Regions from separate parts of the Mesorhizobium sp. M7A.F.Ca.MR.176.00.0.0 genome, predicted to be linked through region 2. Evidence: riboswitches for the same ligand, from Rfam matches in the RefSeq annotation. Region 2 holds a riboswitch; the other holds the start of a gene.
The links. A riboswitch is a leader RNA that binds a small molecule or an ion and turns the genes downstream of it on or off. The one in region 2 is predicted to bind thiamine pyrophosphate.
Positions count from the first base shown of each region.

Region 1: linked by a shared signal. The riboswitch ahead of EOB59_RS20495 (YkoF family thiamine/hydroxymethylpyrimidine-binding protein) and the one ahead of thiC (phosphomethylpyrimidine synthase ThiC) in region 2 are both predicted to bind thiamine pyrophosphate.

Region 1 is NZ_RZTC01000062.1:9,443-13,649, forward strand. It holds gene EOB59_RS20480 (ABC transporter substrate-binding protein) at 1-463, opposite strand, end outside; gene EOB59_RS20485 (ABC transporter ATP-binding protein) at 456-1,223, opposite strand; gene EOB59_RS20490 (ABC transporter permease) at 1,220-1,972, opposite strand; gene EOB59_RS20495 (YkoF family thiamine/hydroxymethylpyrimidine-binding protein) at 2,076-2,684, opposite strand; TPP riboswitch at 2,675-2,788, opposite strand; gene EOB59_RS20500 (hypothetical protein) at 2,984-3,313, shown strand; gene msrA (peptide-methionine (S)-S-oxide reductase MsrA) at 3,407-3,925, opposite strand; gene EOB59_RS20510 (glycosyltransferase family 39 protein) at 4,058-4,207, opposite strand, start outside.
Region 2 is NZ_RZTC01000007.1:108,084-112,290, reverse strand. It holds gene EOB59_RS04800 (hypothetical protein) at 1-92, opposite strand, end outside; gene EOB59_RS04795 (metallophosphoesterase) at 95-1,432, opposite strand; TPP riboswitch at 2,509-2,625, shown strand; gene thiC (phosphomethylpyrimidine synthase ThiC) at 2,729-4,207, shown strand, end outside.

The DNA.
Region 1 (4,207 bases), on a different contig from region 2:
TGATGGTCGATATCAGGGCGTTTTCCCAGGCGCTGCCGAAGCCGCCATAGGTCAGGCCGTCGAGGTTTCTCGGGCTTACGATCTCGCTGCGGGCCGCATTGAAGACCACGCGGCCGGTTTCCGATTGCACCACCGCATAGACGCCCTTCAGGTCCGCTCCGGCGGTTCTCTGGGTGAACAGGCTGATGGTGCCGTTGATGCCGAAATCGGCGACGCGATTTGCAACCAGCGTGCCCGCACCGGTATCGCTGTAAGGCAGGATGTCGACCTCGAGCCCGGCCTCGCGATAGAAGCCCTTGTCGCGGGCGACGAACAGTCCGATGTGGTTGGTGTTGACAGTCCAGTCGAGGGCAACGGTGACCTTTTGTGCCGATTGTGCTTGGGCTCGCCCCGATCCGGCAACGAGCGGAAGGCCTGTGGCAAGGGTCAGCAACAACGCCTGCCGGCGCGTCAAGTCAGTCATGATCGTGTCCTTTGGATGGGGTGGCGTTGAGGATGATGTCGAGAATCTCGGCCTCGAGCGTACTTGCCTGGCGCGCGGCATCGCCGCCAAGGCTGCGCGGGCGCGGCAGCGGCACCTTGATTTCACGCACGATGCGGGCCGGGCGCGCCGACAGCACATAGATGCGGTCGGACAGGAACACGGCTTCGCGCACGTCATGGGTGATCAGGAGCGCCGTCCAGCGATGATGCCGCCACATCTGTTCCAGCCAGCGCTGCATGGCCGTGCGGGTCAGCGCGTCGAGAGCGCCGAACGGCTCGTCGAGCAAAAGCATGTCGCGTTGCTGCACCACCGTGCGCAGCAAGGCCGCGCGCTGGCGCATACCGCCGGACAGTTGCGCTGGAAAATGCCGCTCGAAGCCGGCAAGCCCGAATTCGGCAAACAACGGCGCAACGCGCGCCCGCGCCGCCTGTCTCCTCATGCCTTGCACTTCGAGCCCGAGCGTCGCGTTTTCGAGGATGCGCCGCCACGGCATCAGCGCGTCACGCTGCGGCATGAAGGCGAAATGCCTGCCGTGGTCGTCGAGCGGCGCGCCGTCGAACAACATCTCGCCCTCGCCATGCTCGGCGCCGGTCAGGAGCTGGAAGAGTGTCGATTTGCCGGCGCCCGAGGGTCCAAGGATCGAGACGAATTCACCAGCGCCGACGCTAAGCGAAATATCGGCCAGCACGTCGAGCCCACCGAACGCCTTGCGCACATGCCGCAGCTCGAGCCGGTTCATCGCCAGGCCCCCTTCCCGGCGGTTTCCTTGCCGGCCCGCTCCCAGGGCATCGCGAGGCGCTGCAGCAGTACAGTCAACCCGAACAGGACAAGTGTCAGCGCGGCACTCACTCCGACGGCGGCAAGAACCAGGTCAGGACGGAAATTGTTCTTGGCGTTGAGCATGTAGATGCCCAGCCCCTTCGCGGCCCCCGCATATTCGGCGAAGATCGCGCCGACCACGGCGTAGGTGATGGAGATCCTCAAACCAGCGAAGAAATAGGGCAGCGCCGAAGGCAGCCGTGCCAGCACGAAGATGCGCCAGCGCCCTGCCCCCATGGCGCGCAGCATTTGCCCGATCTCGGCCTCGGTCGACTCATAACCCTCGACCAACGCAACCAGCATCGGAAAGAAGGTAACCAGCGCCACCAGCATGATCTTGGGCGCCAGCCCGAAGCCGAACCAGAGCACCACCAGCGGCGCGATCGCCACCAGCGGCAAGGTCTGGCTGACGATTAAGACAGGAAACATCGCACGCCGCAGCGGCTGGAAGAAGTCGACCAGCGTTGACAGCACGAAGGCAGCGCTGAGCGAACAGGCAAAGCCGAGCAGCGTGGCGCCGATGGTCGGAATGGCGTTGTCGGCCAGCGCCTGGCGATTGAGCAGCGCTTGCTCGAAAACGCGCGACGGCGCCGGCAGTGTCGTCGGCCTGATGCCGGAATAGGTGGCATAAAGCTCCCACGCCAGCAGGAGCAAACCGACCGAGATCATGGCCGGCATTGCCTTGACAAGAAGGCTCGCGATCGGGCGCGAAGCGACTGATGATGTGGCCACGGGAGATAACCTTTGACGGCAGCGCGAAAGCGCGGCTGGCTCAGACAGCCGACGGGCTGTTGGCCGAGACCGTGACGTCGAGGGTTACGTGGCCGGCGCCTGGTCCGAAGCGGCAGAAGGCCTCGTCCAGCGCCGAAAAGATCGCACCGGCATCACCGCGCAGTTTCGTGCAGAAATGCTTGGAACGCTCATAGACGCCGGACTGCTTGAGAAAATCGATGCAGCCGTAGATCTCGTCCATGTGGTCGTCGGTGCCCATCACATAGAGCGAGAACTGCGCCGCCGCCGGCTGGCCGGTGGCAGCAGCATTGCGCACCGCCGCGATGGCCGCATCCTTGCGCGGGCCGAGTGGCCCAACAGGCCCGCCAAGTGCATCGGAGCGGCAGATCGGATCATCCGGCTCGCCAGGGCACCCGCGCGAGATGGTGGCCGACAACACGCAATGTTTGCCGCTGCGTGCCGCCGCCACGAAGAGGTCGCGCATGGCGGGAAACAGCACTTCGGGCGGCCCGACCAGCAAGGTCGAGATGTCGTCGGTCTCGATCCTGAGCTTGTCGCGCCAGGGATCGAGCGCACCGAGCGCGCCAAGAATGACACCGACGAAATCGTCGGTCATGGGGTATAGGGAAATCTGTGCGCCTGAAAACATCGCCCGCCTCGCTCCGCTGGTATTACCCAGATCAGCTTCTAGGGTCTGTGGGCTTGCCGCCCCCGTCTCAGCCCCGACCGTACGGAGCACCCCTGTGGATGTGCGCCTTAAAGCATCATTCGAGTTCAAGGGAAAGCCGTTTTTTCAGAGCACTGCGCCAAAAGCATTGCGCCAGTCACGGTGCGCCTGTGCGGAATTTTGTCGGGAACCTTCGCCGCTGCGACCGGTTGTCCCCACAGTCGCAACGCGATCACTTTGGTAGAAAACAAGCGACGACTTCACAGAAATGGAGACAAACCATGTTCATGAAAATCCTCGCAGCTTCGGTTCTCACCATTGGTCTGGCCACGTCAGCCATGGCGCAAAGCGCCGGCAGCAACAACGCAAATGGAAGCGGCAGCGGCAAATCGGTGACGGTTGAGCCGAACACGCCGGCTTCACCGAATACGGTCGAGCCGGACACTGTCGACCCGGGCACGACCAACAGCACGACTGGCACGGTAGGAGATATGAATTCAAACGCGGATCAGAATTGCCCGGCAAGTCCGCAGGGGGCGCAGGCAGATGCCAACGGCACCTCCCCGGGCACCACCTCGCCGACAGTCAACGACAACAATTGCGGCAAGTAATCTGCACGCGATCGAACCAAAGCCGCGGAGCACAACCTCCGCGGCTTTGTTCTACCACGACGCGGGGATCGGGGTTTGGTACAACCTTGAACTCTACGAAACCGCCGTCTCGCGAACCGGCAGCTTCCAGCCTGGCCTGACGAAGTGGCAGGTGTATCCGTTGGGATATTTCTCCAGATAGTCCTGATGCTCGGGCTCGGCTTCCCAGAACGGACCAACGGGTGCGACTTCGGTGATGACCTTGCCCGGCCACAGGCCCGAGGCATCGACATCGGCGATGGTGTCCTCGGCGACGCGCTTCTGTTCGTCGCTGGTGTAATAGATCGCCGAGCGATAACTCGTCCCGACATCGTTGCCCTGGCGGTTGCGGGTCGTCGGATCGTGGATCTGGAAAAAGCGTTCCAGCAGCGTGCGATAGCTTATGATGGCCGGATCGAAATTGATCTCGATGGCTTCGGCGTGGGTGCCGTGGTTGCGGTAGGTGGCGTTGGGCACGTCGCCGCCGCTGTAGCCGACACGGGTGGAGATGACGCCGGGATAGCGCCGTATCAAATCCTGCATGCCCCAGAAACAGCCGCCGGCAAGGACTGCACGTTCGGTCGAAGTCGCCATGTCACGTCTCCTCAAAAGCAATTCCAGGAAAAGTGTGTGGCGGTTTTCCGTCTGGAATTGCGTGAAAGCAAGTGGTCTCGCCATAAATGGGCATTGTCACCTGCTTCGTCCAGCGGACGCGGTGGATCTACCTCAATTGCTCGGTTGGGCGAGGCTGTCGATCAAACCCAGTAGCTTCATGCCAGGCGGAATGGCGGCAAAGCTGATCGCCACCGGTGGTGCCCTGAGCGACCAGTCGAAAAGAACGGTCTTGACCGGGATGTTTCCCAGCCACGCCAGCAG
Region 2 (4,207 bases):
GCGGCGGCAGAAATCAACGCCGACTTCTGACTGAACCACAGTATCGGGCGGCTTTCGTACTCGATCCTGTTGGGGCCGAACGGATTCTCCATCGCTATTCGTCCCTTACCTTAATGCGCCAAGCCGAGTTTGCCTTGGTGAGGCCGTCTATCTCGATGAAGCGCGCCGCTTGGAGCATCAGAAGAGAGTCTTCCAGATCTAGCCCGAGCTCGGCGGAGGCAGCAATCTCAGTGATCTCGTCCCAGAAGAGTAACCCATTCCCGCGCCTGGTGGCATGGTCGCGCAGTCGGCGCAGCAGGTCAAACGTGTCGTTGTTCAGAAAGGCCTTGCCGTTGGACATGGTGGAAATAAAGCAATGTTCGCCTTCCATGACCGTCCCGTCGGCGACATTGGTGCGGTAGGGTATAAGTCGGATGCCGACGAGCTCTCCCTGATCGGTCGTGAAGAAGACGAGCTCATTGAAACCTGACTGTATCTCTGGTGCTGAGATGCAGATCAATTTGCCGTCCGGAAACCTTGGATCGTTGACGATCTCGACCGGATCAGCATGTATGTGTCCATGCAGGTAGACGATAGGCTTGTTGCCCTGCAGCAGCTGAGTTCTGACAAATCCGCTGTTGAGCATCTCCGCGTATGGCGTAATGCGCGGAGTCTTTTGTGGCAGCAGATTGTGATGGCCGATCATGATGCCGTAACGCATGTCGGGCTGCTGGAGCAATTCCTGTAGGCCTGCAAGCATCTCACGCGAGATGTATGGCGTGTCCATCTGACCGTAATACTCGTCGTCGGACGCCTCCTTGTCTGGATCGCTGGGAGGTGTCGCGGGCGAATGTCCCGAGATGTCCGGCGAGCCGAGATCTACAGGCTCTGTAGAAGGACTGAGTGCCTCGAGACGATCACGAAGGAACGCGGGAAGGTTTTGAAGCTCCCAACTGCCTATCGCTGTGTTGACGAGGATGAAGTTTGCGCCTGCGGATCCTGTCGGAAGTCTGAAGTGCACGGGTTGGTCCACGGGAACGGTCTGCCAACCCAAGCGGGCGGCTAAACTCGCCATTTCGCTGAATTTCTCAGTCGGTCCAAGTTCGCGCGCGTCATCACGGTTCACATCGTGATTTCCCGGTACGAATATCAACGGAAGCGCCTTTGAACTGCGTCCCTGTGCGCGGCAGAGCAACGTGAAATGCTGGAATGCCGAAGCAATGAAGGTCTTGTCGCCACGGCTCGTGAAATCCCCCATGAAGGCGATCGAATCCAAGGGCTTCGAAGTCGTCAGCCGCCGAAGTTTCGTCAAGACGGCACGCAGCGAAGACGCGCGTAGCTTCTGCGTTATTTTCGGAGCGAACTTGCTATCCTTGGCATCGATGTTGCTAGAGGAAGGATGCCAGTCCGGATAGTGAATATCGCCTACTTGAAGGATTCGCACCCGCCGCATAACTCGCCCCCCTGCCGAGAGCCATAGACTAATCCGTTCGCTTTTGCCAAGCGCGAACGATCATCCGCAGTGTCCTTAACGAGGTAGCCTGCACTTTTCGAGAATTGCCACGGCGGCTATTTTTCGGCTGTGAAGCACACGAGACCCGTGACGTGAGACCCAGTTGCTCAATGCCCAGTTGCTCAATGCCCAGTTGCTCAATGAGCTTTCTTACGAATAAGGGAGAATTTCCGCGGCCGGACTATCTCTGAGCGAGCGTGCATGACTGCCAACGGAAGGTCTTGCACGCACCCTTGCGATCTTGAGCAATGGTCGCCATGACTTTCTTCTTGCAGGCTTTTGAGTGGCCCAGCCTGCGATCACCAGACCCCACCGATTCTAAAGAGCGTGGCAGATGGGATAGTCGAGGTTGCCCGTGCACAGTCACGCTCAGGGCTTGCGCCGCCCAGAGGACACGCTGAAAAGGCAGATTGGGGCGCAAGCACGCCATTCACGAGAGGTTCGACATGAAGACCATGCAAGAAAAAGACATTCCGGCATTCGTACAAGCAGTTGTGGACGCCGGCTGCAAAATTTGCGCGATTGGCAACTTGGGATACGTCTTTGGCGATGCTGATTTCACGCCAGCGCAACGGAGGGCCGTCGAGCCACAGCTGCGTAGGATACGGCGAACGCGATCATCTCATGAACGAGATAGCTGTATATCTGCGGTCGATCGGACGCCATGTCGAGGTTGAGCCGAAGACAGGTATTTCCTGATGGCCGTGATCGCGAGAAGCCGTCTTCCAACCTCTGAATCCTAAAGGAGGTGACCCCCAAGGCCGTTCGTCACCTTCGACCAGAATAACCACATCCGTGACCGCCTGAGCTACTTGGTCGATACGCGCACATGGCCAATACAGTTTCTCCATCCTTCACGAAGCGAATGAGGCTTTGGCCATTCAGCCCCGGTCTACGGGGCGTGACTTGTCCCCGATGCATGCGCGAGCTCTCCGCCCGGCTGGCCGCCGGTCGTCGCCACCGGCCGAAGGCGCCCGAATGCGCTTGACAAGATAGCGTCAGCCCGTTCAACCTAAGGCATTCACCAGGGGAGTCCCGGCAAGGGGCTGAGATACTGCTGGCTTTCGCGGCGCAGTGACCCGTTGAACCTGATCCAGTTCATACTGGCGTAGGGACGGTGCAAGCGCTTTGCGGGAGTTTACGCCCGAGGTCCTGCTGCAGCAGGTCTACAGAAGCGTCTTTTCATCCTTCCGGCACAGAACTGGGTCTCCAATGCATGAGCAAAGGAGCCTCACGATGAATGCCCTCACCCCCGCCGTATCGACGGGACCACTGCCCGCCTCGCGGAAAATCCACAAGCCCGGCGTCCTCTACCCACAGATCAGGGTGCCGATGCGCGAGATTTCCGTCCATCCGACGGCCGGCGAACCGCCCGTCACCGTCTACGATCCGTCCGGCCCCTACACCGATCCATCAGTCGAAACCAGCATCGAAAAAGGCCTTGCCCGGCTTCGCCACGAATGGGTCACGGCGCGTGGCGATGTCGAAGCCTATGACGGCCGCCACGTCCGGCCGGAAGACAATGGATTCGCCACCGGCGAGCGCCTGACACCGGAATTTCCGATACGCAATCGGCCGCTCAAGGCCAAGCAGGGCAAGGCGGTGACCCAACTTGCCTATGCGCGCGCCGGCATCATCACGCCAGAAATGGAGTTCGTAGCCATCCGCGAGAATCTCGGCCGCGAGGTGATGCGCGGCAAGCTGCAACGCGACGGCGAAGCCTTCGGCGCGGCGATCCCAGATTTCGTCACACCCGAATTCGTGCGCGACGAGGTGGCGCGCGGACGCGCAATCATTCCCGCCAACATCAATCATCCCGAGAGCGAGCCGATGATCATCGGTCGCAATTTTCTGGTCAAGATCAACGCCAACATCGGTAACTCGGCTGTCACATCGTCGATGGCCGAAGAGGTCGAAAAAATGGTCTGGGCGATCCGCTGGGGCGCGGACACGGTGATGGACCTGTCGACCGGCCGCAACATCCACAACATCCGCGACTGGATCGTGCGCAATGCGCCGGTGCCGATCGGTACGGTGCCGCTCTATCAGGCGCTGGAAAAGGTCAACGGCATCGCCGAGGATCTGAACTGGGAGGTCTACCGCGACACGCTGATCGAGCAGGCCGAGCAAGGCGTCGACTATTTCACCATCCACGCCGGCGTGCGGCTGCACTACATCCCGCTGACCGTCGACCGGGTCACGGGCATCGTCTCGCGCGGCGGCTCGATCATGGCCAAATGGTGCCTGCACCATCACCGGGAGAGCTTCCTCTACGAGCATTTCGAGGAGATCTGCGACATCGCCAGAGCCTATGACGTCTCCTTCTCGCTCGGCGACGGCCTTCGTCCCGGTTCAATCGCCGATGCGAACGACGCGGCGCAATTCGCCGAACTGGAAACACTTGGAGAACTCACCAAGATTGCCTGGGCAAAGGACTGCCAGGTGATGATCGAAGGCCCGGGCCATGTCCCCATGCACAAGATCAAGCAGAACATGGACAAGCAGCTCGCAGTGTGCGGTGAGGCGCCGTTCTACACGTTGGGGCCGCTGACGACCGACATCGCGCCGGGCTATGACCACATCACCTCAGGGATAGGTGCCGCCATGATAGGCTGGTTCGGGACCGCAATGCTTTGCTACGTCACGCCGAAAGAGCATCTCGGCCTTCCCGACCGCAACGACGTCAAGATTGGCGTGATCACCTACAAGATAGCC